Regions from separate parts of the Lelliottia amnigena genome, predicted to be linked through region 2. Evidence: predicted binding sites of a transcription regulator. Region 2 holds the regulator's gene; each other region holds the start of a gene.
The links. The regulator LexA, encoded in region 2, represses DNA repair genes until DNA is damaged. The targets are predictions, from matches to a motif close to TNCTGTATGTACATACAGNA.
Positions count from the first base shown of each region.

Region 1: the regulator LexA is predicted to act here: its motif matches at 1,390-1,409, upstream of umuD (translesion error-prone DNA polymerase V autoproteolytic subunit).
Region 3: the regulator LexA is predicted to act here: its motif matches at 1,578-1,597, upstream of dinB (DNA polymerase IV).
Region 4: the regulator LexA is predicted to act here: its motif matches at 1,811-1,830, upstream of umuD (translesion error-prone DNA polymerase V autoproteolytic subunit).

Region 1 covers NZ_CP077236.1:3,802,360-3,806,486, forward strand. The annotation lists gene I6L74_RS17945 (enhanced serine sensitivity protein SseB C-terminal domain-containing protein) at 248-1,036, shown strand; gene umuD (translesion error-prone DNA polymerase V autoproteolytic subunit) at 1,428-1,862, shown strand; partial or broken gene I6L74_RS17955 (Y-family DNA polymerase) at 1,846-2,004, shown strand; gene I6L74_RS17960 (helix-turn-helix domain-containing protein) at 2,244-2,477, opposite strand; gene I6L74_RS17965 (fimbrial protein) at 3,485-4,063, shown strand; gene I6L74_RS17970 (fimbria/pilus periplasmic chaperone) at 4,109-4,127, shown strand, end outside.
Region 2 covers NZ_CP077236.1:2,137,039-2,141,165, forward strand. The annotation lists gene plsB (glycerol-3-phosphate 1-O-acyltransferase PlsB) at 1-1,011, opposite strand, end outside; gene I6L74_RS09990 (diacylglycerol kinase) at 1,166-1,534, shown strand; gene lexA (transcriptional repressor LexA) at 1,644-2,252, shown strand; gene dinF (MATE family efflux transporter DinF) at 2,319-3,638, shown strand; gene I6L74_RS10005 (CsbD family protein) at 3,784-3,993, shown strand; gene zur (zinc uptake transcriptional repressor Zur) at 4,078-4,127, opposite strand, start outside.
Region 3 covers NZ_CP077236.1:2,682,081-2,686,207, forward strand. The annotation lists gene I6L74_RS12545 (class II glutamine amidotransferase) at 1-617, shown strand, start outside; gene dpaA (peptidoglycan meso-diaminopimelic acid protein amidase) at 588-1,328, opposite strand; gene dinB (DNA polymerase IV) at 1,615-2,673, shown strand; gene pepD (cytosol nonspecific dipeptidase) at 2,779-4,127, opposite strand, start outside.
Region 4 covers NZ_CP077236.1:3,811,570-3,815,696, reverse strand. The annotation lists gene I6L74_RS18015 (AI-2E family transporter) at 1-372, shown strand, start outside; gene I6L74_RS18010 (zinc-dependent alcohol dehydrogenase family protein) at 394-1,344, opposite strand; partial or broken gene I6L74_RS18005 (DUF4113 domain-containing protein) at 1,407-1,727, opposite strand; gene umuD (translesion error-prone DNA polymerase V autoproteolytic subunit) at 1,847-2,281, shown strand; gene umuC (translesion error-prone DNA polymerase V subunit UmuC) at 2,265-3,527, shown strand; gene I6L74_RS17990 (hypothetical protein) at 3,653-4,033, opposite strand; gene I6L74_RS17985 (hypothetical protein) at 4,084-4,127, opposite strand, start outside.

The DNA.
Region 1 (4,127 bases), 1.7 Mb from region 2:
TGAGTTCAACTGATGGAGCCGACGGTCTGCAATGAGCGAGGAGCGGAAGTTGATCGCGGTCAAATGACTAGCTAAGTCGTAGCGATGCACTATCTAGATCTCAGTTATTTTGGTGTATTGTTAAATCTTACAAGTAGTTATCTGCCCCGGGAAGTAGGAATGCATCAGAAATACGTTTTTGTTAACACAGTTCCACCTGCGGAAGATTTTTGCCGTTTACGCGTCACTTCCGGAAGGTAACAGCTGAATGTCTGATGAACAGGAAACAAGACTAGAAACCGCCCTGCAACGGGCGGCCGACCATCCGGCAGAACGGCCGGAGTTTTACCGGACACTGATGGCCTCATCGCTGTATGTCCTCGGAACTTCCGGCGGGGAAGCCGTTGATGACCATGTCGATCTGAAAGCGGGAGATCATATATCAATACATCACTGGGAAAAGCCGGACGGCACAACAGTTATCCCGGTGTTCAGCTCTCTTGTTGCCCTGCAGCGTGCCATCGAGGTCGAAAGCAAATACCTGAAACTGCCGGCGGGAGATTTTTTCAAAATGACGCAAGGGCAAGGGGTGTTCCTGAATCCCCGGTCCGACTACGGCAAGGAGTTCGTGCCGGAGGAAATAGAATCGCTGCTGGCGGAAGGCACCGGCCGAATGCCACAGTCCCGGGTGGTGGAGGAAAAAACAAAGGTATTCCTCGGTGAGCCGTCGGTGATGCCGGACAGGATGCTGATAGAGCTCTCTGCCTTTTTTGCAAAATACCCGGGGGTCAGGCGCGCTTACTTGGCGCTGATGCACGACCCCGCGGTCGATGAAAGGCCTCACTACCTGGTGGCCGTGGACCTGACCGGCGAAGTGGAAAAGGTGATGCGAGGTGCAGGCCTAGTGGCAGGGGATGCGTCGCCGGACGGGCAACCGGTGGATTTGCTCCGCCTGGGTCAGAACAGTGGCGGGTTGGAATCGCATATCACCACGCAGTTTAAACCGTTTTATGTCCGCAGTATTAAGCAAAGGCTGCTGGCCATGTTTGAGCGTTAACGCCAGGCGCGCCAGAATGATCCTTCCTGTCGCAATGGTGATTTGGGTTATCATTTCGCCGTTCTGACTAGTTCCCCGTTTATTAACATAGACTGATTTAGCAACTTCCGCTTCTCGCACTCAGCAGACCTTCTGACCGAAATGAAGGTCCGCTGTGAGCGAGGAGTGGAAATACCCTGGCGTCGGCAATGGGAAGGAGGCACCGTCGCATCATTGTTAAGCGATGGAGGGGCATTACCCTGGTCACTTGTCCCACTCTGCAAACTAAATTCCTGCAAACTAAATTCCCACAAACTTCAACGTGTTTGGGCTACCGTCCCAAAAGTGTTTTGATCCCTACCTAAAATTCATAATACTGTGTTTATATACAGTTATCTGCAGATGAGCAATTATGAGTCATCTTTTTTCGTGCGATCTCAACACCTTCATTGAGTTACCTCTCTTCCTGGAGCGCGTGTCGTGTGGCTTTCCCAGTCCCGCTCAGGACTACGTAGAAGATCGTATCGATCTTAATAAACTGGTGATTAAGCATCCCAGCGCCACGTATTTTATCCGGGTCAGCGGGGAATCCATGATTGGGGCAGGAATTACTGACGGTGATTTGCTGGTGGTGGATCGCTCTTTAACGCCTGAACACGGCGACATCGTTGTGGCCGCCGTCGCCGGGGAATTTACGGTGAAAGAGCTGCGCGTTCGTCCGATTTTGCAGCTTGTTCCGCGTAACCCGCGCTTTTCTCCCATCATTTTTGACGCCGACGAAGAGCTGCAAATCTTCGGCGTGGTGACTCACACGCTAAAATCGCACAAATATGTTCGCGCTAGTTGATGTCAACAGCTTCTACACCAGCTGTGAAACGGTATTTAGACTGCATCTTCAGGGCAAACCGGTGGTCGTGGTTTCGAATAACGATGGCTGCATTATCTCTCGTTCAGAAGATTATGTGGAATTAAAAGTCAAACTAGCAAAGGGGGATACTCATCGTTGGCAGTGATTGCTTATACGAATTGCATATCAGTTTTTAGAGCATCAATTGGGAGTTAAGCGGGCTATCCACCTCATTTCTCATTACTGGCTTTGCCATGTAGCCCCGGAGGCGATTGAAGCACAGTGAATAGACCCTGTTCGCGATAGAGTTGGTACATTTACTTAAGCTTCATGTCATTATTATCGCCTGATCATCAAGTATACAAAGTGATCAAGTGCAGTCTAAAAGCGAGCTGGAATATGTTTAATATCAATTAGGTGTCCATCCTCGATGGTGATGTAACCGCCTTTCCTTAACTCGGAGAGAGCGTTCATAATGCCTGAGCGCGAGAGACGGGTTTTACTACGAATATAATTTTCCGCTGTAACCGATTTTCTTATCGATTGAGGTTTACTCATCAGTTCATAGAGTTGATAACGAACACGTTCGAAGATAGAAGGGGTAACGAGCTTCATTAATACTTCAGAAATACTTCAGATCCTAGACTAGCGACTAATTGAAGGTGCATGGCATAGGGTCTCCACAGATTATGCTCGGTGAGAAGCGAATACAGCTGCTCTTTGTCTATAATGGCTATCTCAGCAGTTTCAAGTATCCGCATCGTAAACCCGGACTGAGAGGTTTTGTGGACAGGAACAGTCCCTCTTAACGACGGAGCTACAAAAATTTCAATAAGGATATCATCAGGTTGTCGGTTTATCTCTATGCTGCCCTAGAGAATGAAATAACAGTCTGCCTGATTGTTCGCACTGAAACTGATGCGTTTCCCCACCGGGTAAGTATTGTAGTTTAGAAAGGGAGCCAGTGTCTCCATCAGCTCAGTAAGATAGGTCGAATCAAGGCGTTCGGCCTCATGTATATGAGCTCTCTGAATGTCTACATTGTTGCTCATGATTTTTCCCAGATAGTATTAATCAGATTGAATGTACCGCTTCGATGGTTTCAAAGCGGGACAATTTTTATTGTGTATAGCTTACTAAGCCAGAGTTGAACAAGATCTTCTCCCAGAAAAACCACTCCATTTCCACCCTTCAGTATCAGAGGGATGCAGGGATAGTATTCGGGCCGCTCTTCATCCATCACCTCCTCTGCACCTTTTTTTGGAAAGATACTGAAATCAAACTATTCCTGATACCACTTTTCATAATCCCTATCCGAGCGCAGAACGATAGCATTTTTGTTAGCCCCATGGGCTGTAATGTTAATTTTCTGAAAAGTATACATTTTTAAACCTTCCGATGTGGATACAAGAAGAGTATAGATCAAAAATGAAGCAGCTATGATCATCACTCCGTACATATTTGGACTGAATAAAAAGAGACGAAGCTATCGACTCGAGTGATAATGACTCCACCAAAATTGGTAATAAAACCGTTTAATTATTTACGCAGGTAACAATATCGCTATCTGAGAAAGTAAATAGTAAATATCTGCAACCATCAGAAAGGTAATGGAGATTTTAATGAAAGTAATCACAGTGTTTTCCGCTGGACTGTTTTTGACCTTAAACTTGGCCACCATGCCCTATGCGGCGGCAACAAACACTATTACCTTTAACGGTAAAATTACAGACGCGACATGCGACGTATCACTTGAATATAAAGGTGCTGAAGTTGGTACAGCGGGTACCGGGGCAATCACGCTTGATGAAGTGTCAAAAACAACGCTGACCGCTGCTAATTCATCAGCCGGGCAAGAACCATTCTATATCGTTGCAAAAAATTGTACCCTGGGGACACCTGCTAAAACAAAAATAGCCGCCAACTTTAAGAGTACTAACGGTGATAATCAGGGATATCTGAATAACACAGCGTCTACAGGCGCTGCAAGTAATGTGCAATTTAGACTGCTTGATTCAGGCCGTGAGGTTATTAAGGTTAATGACCCAAACCAGTCTAGTACGACCGCATTTACAGATATCAACACTGATGAAGCGGGTGACACAAAAATGCTCTATTTTGTAGAGTATTTTTCATCCTTGGGTGGTGCCACTGGCGGAGCCGTCACCAGTACTGTGGACTATGAGTTGATGTATCAATAATAAATCGTCAATTATTTCCCTGATCAAATATTAGGTATCCTACATATGAGTTTTTTCAGTAAAA
Region 2 (4,127 bases):
GAAATTCAGGTTGATCCCCGCAGCAATATGCGGCGGAACCAGCCCCTGATGATAGAGCACGTAGGAGAGCAGCAGATAATCCATGTGGCTGCGGTGGCAGGGCACGTAGACAATCTCATGACCGTCGTGGGCCAACTGGCGCACACGCTCGGCGTTATGAACGTTAATCCCTTGGTACAGACGGTTCCAGGTGAAGCTCAGAATACGGTCAGACAGTCGGATCATCTCGTAAGAGAAGTTCGCCGCAATCTCTTCCATCAGTGCGATAGCGTTTTGCTGCGCTTTCTCATGAGAGATTTTCTTGCTTCGCGCTTCGTCTTCAACTGCGCGGGCAATCGCTTTGGACGCCAGCAGTTTGTTGAACAGATCCTGACGCGCAGGCAATCGTGGCCCCACAGCCGCTAAACGCTGACGGGCGAAGTGCATACGTGCAACGCGTGCCAGTTTTTGGGCAATGATTTTATCGGTGCCATGCTCATCCGCCATGCGTCGTAACGACACAGACGGCGAGAAACGAACAAAACTATCGCGGCCCAACCATGACACGGCAAAGAATTTTTGCACGCCGTTAAGCATGCGCAATGGTGGATTCTCGTCGCCTTTTTGACGCCCTGGACGACGACCAAACATGATCGACACTGGCACCATCTGGACATCCAGATCGGGGTTACTGCGGTGCAGATCAAGATAGTCGTGGAACAGTTTGATCGACTCTTCTTTCGGCGTGTAATAGGTAAACACGCGCGGCCCGCCGTGGATAAACACATAGCGAGGAAGGAGAGTGCCGTCGATTTCCAGGGGTTCCAAAGGATCCGGTAAATCGTGCGCCAGACATTGGGCGCGCAGCGTCAGTAAGTCTGCCTTCGAGTTATAAGGCAAAACGTACATAATAGGACGCGAGGTATCGAGCCCTAATTCCAGCGCAGGTTCCGCCGGGATAGACTTACTTTTTACCAGTACGCTTAATGGTAAATTAAGTAATTTGTAGTAAATTCGTGGCCAGCCGGACATAAACGATGTAAAGCCTCTGGTTAATAATGCAATTGCGGCGCAAGGATAACAGAAAGCGCGCAAGATTTCTGTTGTTACCCGTCATACTTCAGGCTGCTGCGAAACCCGCTGCAGCCCTTGTTACTGACGTCAAATCTAATAAAAGGTTCTTTTAATGGCCAATAATACCACTGGGTTTACCCGAATCATCAAAGCAGCCGGATATTCATGGAAAGGTTTCCGCGCAGCATGGATAAATGAAGCCGCCTTCCGGCAAGAAGGCGTTGCCGCCATTATTGCCGTGATTATTGCGTGCTTCCTTGATGTCGATGCTATCACCCGTGTACTTCTCATCAGCTCCGTGCTTTTGGTGATGATAGTGGAAATTCTCAACAGTGCTATCGAAGCCGTTGTTGACCGTATTGGTTCTGATTTCCACGAGCTTTCTGGTCGTGCGAAAGACATGGGCTCTGCCGCTGTACTGCTGGCGATTATCATCGCTGTCATTACCTGGGTCACTCTCCTTTGGTCACATTTTCGATAAGCTTTCAGGAATCGAATAAGTCTCTGGTTTTTTGTGCAGTTTTTGATTCCAAATTCGCCTTTGACTGTATATACTCACAGCATAACTGTATATACACCCAGGGGGCGGAATGAAAGCGTTAACGGCCAGACAGCAAGAGGTGTTTGATCTCATCAGGGATCACATCAGCCAGACGGGAATGCCACCCACGCGTGCGGAAATCGCTCAGCGCCTGGGCTTCCGTTCACCAAACGCCGCTGAAGAGCATCTTAAAGCGCTGGCACGTAAAGGTGTTCTTGAGATTGTTTCGGGCGCGTCACGCGGTATCCGCTTACTGGTGGAAGAAGAAACGGGCATCCCTCTTATCGGTCGCGTTGCGGCGGGTGAGCCGTTGCTGGCACAGCAGCACATTGAAGGCCACTATCAGGTCGATCCGGGTATGTTCAAGCCGAGCGCAGATTTCTTACTGCGTGTTAGCGGTATGTCAATGAAAGATATCGGTATTCTTGACGGTGATCTGTTGGCTGTTCATAAAACTCAGGATGTGCGCAACGGACAGGTTGTGGTTGCGCGTATTGACGACGAAGTGACGGTTAAGCGCCTGAAAAAACAGGGCAACACTGTGCAACTTCTGCCTGAAAACAGCGAGTTTTCTCCAATTGTGGTGGATCTGCGCGAGCAAACCTTCTCTATTGAAGGACTGGCGGTTGGCGTTATCCGCAACGGTGAATGGCTGTAATTTCTCTCTGACAGGCTGCGCCATCCGCGCAGCCTGACTGTCCTATCTCGCTTCCGGTAATTTCCTATGTCGCTGCTGACAACTTCAGACAAGGCATTATGGCGTCTTGCGCTGCCAATGATTTTTTCCAATATCACCGTTCCTTTGCTTGGACTGGTGGATACGGCCGTTATTGGACATCTGGATTCTCCTGTTTATTTAGGTGGCATCGCGATTGGCGCGATGGCGACCAGCTTCCTCTTTATGCTGCTCCTGTTTTTGCGCATGAGCACAACCGGACTGACAGCCCAGGCCTTTGGCGCGAAAGATCCCGTTCGCCTTGGGCGGGCGCTGGTTCAGCCGCTGATCCTGGCATTAGGTGCCGGGCTGCTGATTGTCGTAGTGCGTGCGCCTCTCATCGATCTGGCGCTGCATATCGCCGGCGGCAGCGAGGCTGTGCTGGAACAGGCGCGCCGTTTTCTGGAAATTCGCTGGCTCAGCGCCCCTGCATCGCTCGCTAACCTCGTGCTGCTTGGCTGGTTGCTCGGCGTGCAATATGTTCGTGCCCCGGTCATTTTGCTGGTGGTGGGGAATATCCTGAATATCGTTCTCGATCTGTGGCTGGTGATGGGTTTGCATATGAATGTGCAGGGCGCCGCACTGGCAACCGTCATCGCGGAATATGCCACCTTCTTTATCGGCTTATGGATGGTGAAACGCGTGCTGGTGATGCGTGGCGTCACGCTCGCGATGCTGAAAAATGCCTGGCGGGGCAATATGCGCAAGCTGCTGGCGCTGAACCGCGACATCATGTTGCGCTCTTTATTGCTCCAGCTATGCTTCGGTGCGATGACGGTATTAGGCGCGCGTCTTGGGCCTGAGATCGTTGCGGTCAACGCGGTGCTAATGACGCTGCTGACATTTACCGCCTACGCGCTGGATGGTTTTGCCTATGCCGTTGAAGCGCACTCCGGTCAGGCTTACGGTGCGCGACAGGCCGGGAAATTACAGGAGGTCTGGCGAGCCGCCTGCCGCCAGTCCGGGCTGGTCGCGCTGATGTTTGCGCTGATTTATGCTCTTTTTGGCGGGCATATCGTCGCACTACTGACGTCATTACCTGAACTACGTGAGCTGGCACGGCACTACATTTTCTGGCAAGTGGTGTTACCGGTGGTGGGTGTCTGGTGCTATTTGCTGGATGGCATGTTTATTGGCGCAACACGGGGTGCAGAAATGCGCAATAGCATGGCGGTAGCCGCGGCGGGTTTCGGTTTGACCTTGCTTACCGTTCCCTACCTGGGAAACCAGGGTTTGTGGCTGGCACTCGCTGTCTTTCTTGCTCTGCGAGGCCTCTCGCTGTGGGTTATCTGGCGACGTCACTGGCGCGAAAACAGCTGGTTCTCGTAGCGGCTTCTTTTGTCCAGATGGTTAAAGATTCTGAATATCGAAACGACTGCCGAATCCTTGTCTACAATTATTATCACGTCCAGCAGGAAATGAACGTAACGGACGATACAAATTTACGTGATAACCGAACGATGAGGACATGATTATGAATAAAGACGAAATCGGCGGTAACTGGAAACAGTTTAAAGGTAAAGCGAAAGAGCAGTGGGGTAAGCTGACTGACGATGATATGACCATCATTGAAGGTAAGCGTGACCAGCTGGTCGGTAAAATTCAGGAACGTTACGGTTACCAGAAAGATCAGGCCGAGAAAGAGGTCGGTGACTGGGAAAAACGTCACGATTATCGCTGGTAGGCAATTCCGTAGCGAAAAGTTCTACCCGAAAGTACAAGGACGTACTATCCCTGAGGGCGGCTTAATGGCCGCCCGCTTTGCGTTTTAGCGCGGCTTCTTTTTCACATGAATGGAGTGATCGTGCTGACACGCAT
Region 3 (4,127 bases), 550 kb from region 2:
ATCCGCAGCCTAGTTTTAACTCCCCGATTGCCAAACTGGTGCAGGATTACCCGATAAAATCGTGCTCGGTCATCGCGCATATTCGTCAGGCGAATCGCGGTGAAGTGGCGCTGGAAAATACCCATCCCTTCACCCGTGAACTGTGGGGCCGCAACTGGACCTACGCGCACAACGGCCAACTAACGGGCTATAAAACGCTGGTGACGGGGAATTTCCGTCCTGTGGGGGAGACCGACAGTGAAAAGGCGTTTTGCTGGCTGCTGCATAAGCTTGCCGAGCGCTATCCGCGTACGCCGACCAACATGACCGCCGTGTTCAAATACATCGGCTCGCTGGCCTGTGAGCTGCGTGAGAAGGGCGTATTTAATATGCTGCTGTCGGATGGGCGCTACGTGATGGCGTTCTGTTCAACCAATCTGTTCTGGATAACGCGCCGCGCGCCGTTTGGCGTTGCGAAGCTGCTCGATCAGGATGTGGAAATTGATTTTCAAACGGAGACCACACCTAACGATGTGGTCACGGTTATCGCCACTCAGCCACTGACGGGCAATGAAACCTGGCAAAAGATTATGCCAGGCGAGTGGGTCTTATTTTGTCTCGGGGACCGCGTAATTTGACGCCAGCTGTGGATGGACGACTTCGTGGCTCAGCGGTTTGCTGACGATGTAGCGTCCATCTGCAACCGAAACGGTTGGCGGTTTATGCGTCTGCTCGAAGTAGTCATAGCCCGGTTTTAGCTGTTTCCAGAACTCCGAGTAGGTCGAGAACTTATGACGCTGCATGTTGGCATCCGTCATTCTGAACGGATAGATGCTCACCTGCACGCCCGCCTGACCAAACACCAGTGCGCCCGTCACAAACTGGAAAATTTCATCAATACCGCCGTCCGTCATGGCGTAACAGCCAATCGACACACAGGCACCGTGAATCATCAGGTATTTGCCGTCGTAACCGTGTGCACGGTCATAGGCATTCGGGAAGCCGATATTAATGGCTTTATAAAAGCGGCTGTCAGGTTTGAGCTGATTACGTTGAACGGTGTAGAACCCTTCAGGACTTTTGAAATCACCCTGACGCTGTTTCGGGCCCAACCCGCCGGAATAACTACAGATTTTGTAGCTATCAAGCAGCTGATATGTCTCGCCCATTTTGACAAATAGATCGAGTGTGCGTTCTTCCTTGAAGATCTGAATATAAACCGGTGATCCCATTAACTGCTGTTTATATTCTTTACTGATTGGTGTTGTTGAACTGTTGCTACTTAATAGCCCAGCAAACGAAAGACACGGAATCAGAAGCATCGCAATGAACAATGCGATTTTACGCATACTACAAGTTCCTTGATAAAGCCAAACCAACTTGCCAGGACGGCAAAAGAGACCCGAAATCAGAATTATCTGGATTAGGAGCGCTCACATTAGCATCGCTGAATTTTTTCGCAAGCGCGAAGCCATGAGTTTACAAAATAGTTTTATTTATACCGCATTCACGCCGGAATAACTGTAAGAACAGTGTAAAAACGCGCCTTATTCGGACGATAGTCTGCGTCATAGAGTGCTTCTCAATGTTCAAACTTTTACTGTATACTTATCCAGTGATGAGTGAGGGCTTACTATGCGCAAAATAATCCATGTCGATATGGACTGCTTTTTTGCCGCAGTGGAGATGCGAGACAATCCGGCGCTGCGGGATGTCCCCATCGCGATTGGCGGTAGCCGCGTCAAGCGTGGCGTTATCAGCACCGCCAATTACCCGGCGCGCAAATTTGGCGTGCGCAGCGCGATGCCTACGGCGATGGCGCTCAAGCTCTGCCCTCATCTGATTTTGCTGCCCGGCCGTTTCGATGCATATAAAGAAGCCTCGGTTCGTATTCAGGAAATCTTCTCCCGTTACACCTCGCTTATTGAACCGCTGTCGCTGGACGAAGCCTATCTGGACGTGACGGACAGCGTGCACTGCCAAGGCTCCGCCACGCTAATGGCGCAGGCGATCCGCCAGACCATTTCTGATGAACTGAATCTCACCGCCTCAGCCGGTATCGCGCCGGTAAAGTTTCTCGCCAAAATCGCCTCGGATCTCAACAAACCTAACGGTCAGTACGTGATAACGCCCGATGACGTTCCCCATTTTTTGAAAAGCTTGCCGCTGAGTAAAATCCCCGGCGTCGGCAAAGTCTCCGCCGCCAGGCTGGAAAACCTGGGGCTGCACACCTGTGAAGACGTGCAGAAAAGCGACCTGGCGATGCTCCTGAAGCGTTTTGGTAAGTTTGGGCGCGTGCTCTGGGAGCGCAGTCAGGGGATCGACGCGCGCAGTATTAACAATGAACGCCTGCGAAAATCCGTGGGGGTCGAGCGCACGCTGGCAGAAGATATTCACGACTGGAGCGACTGCGAAACGATTATTGCCGAACAGCTTTATCCCGAGCTGGAACGACGGCTGGCAAAAGTGAAGCCGGATCTGCTGATTGCGCGCCAGGGCGTTAAGCTGAAATTTAACGATTTCCAGCAAACCACGCAGGAACACGTCTGGCCGAAACTGAATAAAGACGATCTGATTGAGACGGCGAAAAAAGCCTGGCAAGAACGCCGCGCGGGAAGGGGAGTCAGGCTGGTGGGCCTGCATGTTACGCTGCTCGATCCGCAGCTGGAGCGGCAACTGGTGCTGGGGCTATAAAAAAGCCCGGTGGCGCTACGCTTACCGGGCCTGCGTTTTGGTTCCCTCTCCCTGTCGGAGAGGGCTGGGGTGAGGGTATCAGACCGCACCCATCCCAGAAGAGATTTACTTAGCCGGGATCGATTTCAGCAGTTCGGTCAGCAGCGTCCAGTAATGGCCCACGCTTTCAATATGAACCTGCTCATCCGGGGAGTGTGGCCCGGTAATGGTCGGCCCAATGGAAACCATGTCCATATCCGGGTACGGTTTTTTGAACAGACCGCACTCCAGACCCGCGTGAATCACCTGAATGTTCGGCGTGCTGTTGAACAAACGCTGATAAGTTTCACGCACCAGTGCCATCACCGGAGAGCTGGCGTCAGGCTGCCAGCCTGGGTAGCTGCCTTTAGCGGACGTTTTCGCGCCAGACAGTTTGCCCAACGATTCCAGCATGCTCACCACGTACTCTTTACCGCTGTCGATAAGAGAACGGATCAGGCAGATGATTTCTGCGCTGTCGTCGCTCATGGTTACAACGCCCACGTTCAGGGACGTTTCCACCACGCCTTTCGCCACGTCGGAGTTGCGAATCACCCCGTTTGGCGTCGCGTTCAGCAACTGGACAAAGCTGTCGCGCGACTGTTTAGTCAGTGCCGCTTTATCACTGGATACGGCTTCCAGAACCACGGTCAGATTTTTCTCTTTCGCGGCCAGTTCGTTTTTCAGGATATCCAGATAATCCGTCGACAGGTTTTTCAGCGCATCGACTTTATCCGCAGCAATGGCAACGGTCGCGAAGGCTTCACGCGGGATCGCGTTACGCAGCGTACCGCCGTTGAAATCCACCAGACGCAGATCCAGTTCGTCCGCATGACCCGCCAGGAAGCGCGCCAGCAGTTTGTTGGCATTGCCCAGGCCCAGGTGAATATCGCCGCCGGAGTGACCGCCTTTCAGGCCCTTCAGCGTCAGCTTGAAGGTCTGGAAACCGGCCGGAACCGCTTCACGGGACAGCGGCAGGGTAGAGATAAAATCAATCCCGCCCGCGCAACCCATGTAGATCTCACCTTCTTCTTCGGAGTCGGTATTGATCAGGATATCCGCCTGCAGCCAGTTGGCCTGCAAACCAAATGCGCCGTCCATGCCCGCTTCTTCGGTCATGGTCAGCAGCACTTCCAGCGGACCGTGTTCAACGCGATCGTCGGCCAGCACGGCCAGCGCAGATGCCATACCGATACCGTTGTCCGCGCCCAGCGTTGTCCCGCGCGCTTTGATCCACTCGCCATCAATGTACGGCAGAATAGGATCTTTGGTGAAGTCGTGTTCGGTGTCGTTGTTCTTCTGCGGAACCATGTCCAGGTGCGCCTGAAGCACAACCGGTTTGCGGTTTTCCATCCCTGCGGTAGCCGCTTTACGAATCAGAATATTGCCAACCTGATCGCGTTCCGCGTGCAGGCCTTTTTCCTTCGCCCAGCCCA
Region 4 (4,127 bases), 1.7 Mb from region 2:
TTTGCATTTGTGTGGGGCTTGCTGGCCTTCGCACTCAACTATATTCCGAATATCGGCTCTGTGCTGGCCGCCATCCCCCCGATTACTCAGGTACTGGTCTTTAGCGGATTTTACGATGCGTTGGTCGTCCTGGCGGGCTATCTGATTATTAATCTGGTCTTCGGTAACATTCTGGAGCCGAGAATGATGGGACGTGGGCTTGGGCTTTCCACGCTGGTGGTCTTTTTATCACTGATTTTCTGGGGATGGTTGCTCGGTCCGGTGGGCATGTTGCTCTCGGTTCCGCTGACGATTATTGTCAAAATTGGTCTGGAACAGACCGCAGGCGGACAGACGATCGCCGTGTTGCTGAGCGATATGAGTCACCGATAAGTTTTCGCGCCAGTCCTCTTCTCACCAGAGGACTGGAACGCGTGAGTCGTGCATCGCGAACATCGGCTTAGCGGGTCGTCCAGCCTGGCGATAATACGCCAGCGCCGCTCGCCACTCTGCCAGCGGGAACAGCGTCACGTCGCCATAGTGACTCGCCAGCAGCTTCGGCCAAATTTCACAAAATTCTGCCTGCCATTGATCACTGCTTAATGCATCCAGATAGTTTCGAATATGGAACCACCGCACCTGCGGCTGCTGCCTGAACGGCGTACCCGAAAGCAACCCATAGCAGACAAAAATCCCTGTCTCCGGCATTGCGTCCAGAATCCCGTCCGCCAGCCTTCCCCCCGTGGCGTCGTACACCCTCTCTGCCTGCGCAGCAATGGCGCTAATGGTCGCCGTATCCTGCTGCAAAACCGGAATGATGCCCATCGCCTGCAACCTTTCGGTATGCGCAGGCGATCGGTGAATCCCATACACCGCGTCAGCACCCGCCTTGATCGCCCACTGCCCGAGCAGCGCGGCACAGTCGGACCCGGCGGCTGTCAGCACGATCCGCTTTCCCTTCGGGGGGTAAAGATTGAGCATCATTTGGGCAGCCAGCGGGTTGATGTACCCGCGAGCCGCGAGCGTTGATTCGATGTCGTCCGGCACGGGAACCGCCAGTGCCATGGGGCAATCCACACTGTTTTGCCAGGTGCCTTGACCGCGTAACGGCAGCACGCGTTTCCCAAGCCAATGTGGTGGCCCTTCCGTTACCACGCCGACTCCTTCGTAACCTGCCACCGCCGGCAGCGGCGTCCGATGACGATAGGCGCCCGTCATCGGAATCAGATCCGAGGCATTCACCGGGGAAAAGAGCATTTTCACCCGGATCTGCCCGGCAGGCAGCGGTGCCGGTGATCTCGACTCGACGTGCAGAACAGACTCAGGCTCGCCAAAGGCGCGATACCCTAAAGCAGAATGATTCATTAACGGATGCCTGACATGTTTCATCAGCAAAGCTTACTGTCTTGTTTCCTGAGCGGAAATGATTATTTCGCCACGGGCAAATCGGCGTATCGCGTCGTATAGGCCGGAGAGAGCATTTCCCGTTTCATCGCCCAGCTTTTTTGAATACCCTGCCCGGCAAACCATATTGTCCCACGCCCGGAGACATTCAGCTTATCAATGGTCTGCATCAATGCCTGGCTGTCGGGTCGCGGCGGGTGTTCATCAAACAAATTGAGTTGCGCGACGCCCTGACTGAAAAAATCACTCAGCATGATGCCCGCTTTCATGTAGCGGAAACCGTCTTTCCAGATCCTGTCCAGCGCCTGGCTGGCGACGCGAATAATATCGCGCGTATCGTTTGCAGTCTTGAATTAAAACTCACCGACTTTCAACCATTTCCAGAAAACGCGCTTAGGGTCTCTTGATCGTTCTGATTGATCACTGATACTGTATATAAACACAGTTAAATGAGTCCTCTATTATGCAGTTCATTTCCTCTCATCAACCCGATTCCACGCTATTGCTTCCGTTGTTTATGGAACGTGTCCCTTGTGGGTTCCCAAGCCCAGCCCAGGACTATGTCGAGGATAGCCTTGATCTGAACAAACTGGTTGTTAAACACCCTAGTGCAACTTATTTTGTTCGAGTCAGTGGTGATTCGATGACAGGCGCTGGCATCAGTCACGGAGACTTGCTGGTTGTAGACCGATCATTATCTGCTGTTCATGGTGATATCGTTATCGCCGCGGTAGGAGGCGAATTCACCGTGAAAGAGCTCCAGACTTATCCACGTCTTCAGCTCATGCCTCGTAATGCAGGCTATGCTCCTGTCGTTTTTGGGGCAGAAGAGGAACTGGAAATTTTCGGCGTCGTCACGTTTACCCTGAAAGACCACAGACATGTTCGCGCTCGTTGATGTCAACAGCTTTTACACCTCCTGCGAGACCGTTTTTCGCCCCGACCTCCAGGGCAAACCCGTCGTCGTCGTTTCAAATACCGATGGCTGTATCATTTCACGTTCAGCAGAGGCAAAAGCATTGGGTATCAGCATGGCGGTTCCTTATTTCCAGTTGAAAGAGGAGCTGAAGCGCCAAAAGGTACAGGTTTTTAGCTCTAATTATGCGCTGTATGCCGATATGAGCCGTCGGGTGATGACCATTCTTGAAGAGATGGCACCCCGAGCGGAAATTTACTCGATTGATGAGGCCTTTCTTGATCTGACTGGCATCAGCAACTGCGTTGGCCTGGAGCAGTTCGGGCAAGAAATTCGCCAGCGCCTGCTTAAGGAAACCGGCCTGACGGTTGGCGTGGGGATTGCCCCCACAAAGACGTTGGCCAAGCTAGCTAACCATGCGGCAAAGACCTGGAAGCAAACGGGTGGCGTGGTGGATTTGTCGAACGTTGATCGCCAGCGCAAGCTGCTGGCGCTGGTTCCCGTTAGCGAGGTCTGGGGCGTCGGGCGTCGGATCAGCAAAAAACTGAATCTGATGGGGATTGAAACTGCCCTGCACCTGGCGGAGTGTTCCAGTTGGGTTCTACGAAAACATTTCAACGTTGTACTGGAAAGAACCTCGCGGGAACTGCGCGGAGAGAAATGTCTGGGGCTGGAGGAGTTCTCTCCAACCAAACAGCAAATCATCTGCAGCCGTTCCTTCGGTAAGCGCATCACTGAATACAATGATATGCACCAGGCCATCTGCACCTACGCCGAACGGGCTGCCGAAAAGCTGAGGCAGGAGAAACAATTTTGTCGCTTTATCAGTGTGTTTATCCGCACCAGTCCTCATGCACAGGATGAAGTTTCCTATGGAAATCAGGCATCCGGTAGGCTGATGACGCCGTCTAACGACACGAGGGACATTATCCGCGTGGCGACAGAAGCACTGAACCAGATTTGGGACAATGGACATCGCTATATGAAGGCGGGTGTGATGTTGAGTGATTTTTTCAGTCAGGGAGTGGCGCAATTAAACCTGTTTGATGAACACCAGCCGCAAGCGAACAGCAGCGCCCTCATGCAGGTCGTGGATCGGCTTAATCGTACGGGTCGCGGTTCAGTCTGGTTTGCCGGTCAGGGTGCGCAAAAAAGCTGGGCAATGAAGCGAGAAATGCTTTCTCCCTGCTACACAACGCGTTATTCAGATCTCCCTGTCGCTAAATAACTCATTCATAGTTAGCGATAACCTCAACCGATGCGCATGCAGGCTCAGGGTTGACGTCACCGTCTGTCCGAACATATCGGACTGCCATCTGGATGGTATTGTCATTGCCGGTAAAGGCATTGCCATCAATGAGTGTGAGCGTTCAATTCACTGACATAAACGGATTGTGAAGTGCCAAAATGTACCGGTTTATCAGGTTCAGTCTCTGCTTGTGACAGATAATCACCCCAGGCAAGTTGGATCCCATAGCCCGTCGCACCGGTTCCGCAGAGAGCGATAATGCCTCTTCTTGTATCAACAATGGCGGTGTAGGGTAAAATAGCCAGTTTCACTCGCCCATTTTGCGGGTTGTTTGGTGACGTCTCTGGGCCAGGGCCAAATGGCGACTGTCCGGCGTTATTCATCGCCGTGACGCCCCCGTAGCCATGGGCATCCGGACAAATTAATCTGAAACTGGCATCTTTCCATGATGAACTTTGGTCATTGACACCCAGATGCTCACCCATGTTAACAACGACATCACTGCCCTGTATTTCACAAGTTCCTGGTTTAAAAATTAACGTGGCATGTAATTTTCGGGAACTCGCAATGTAATATTGT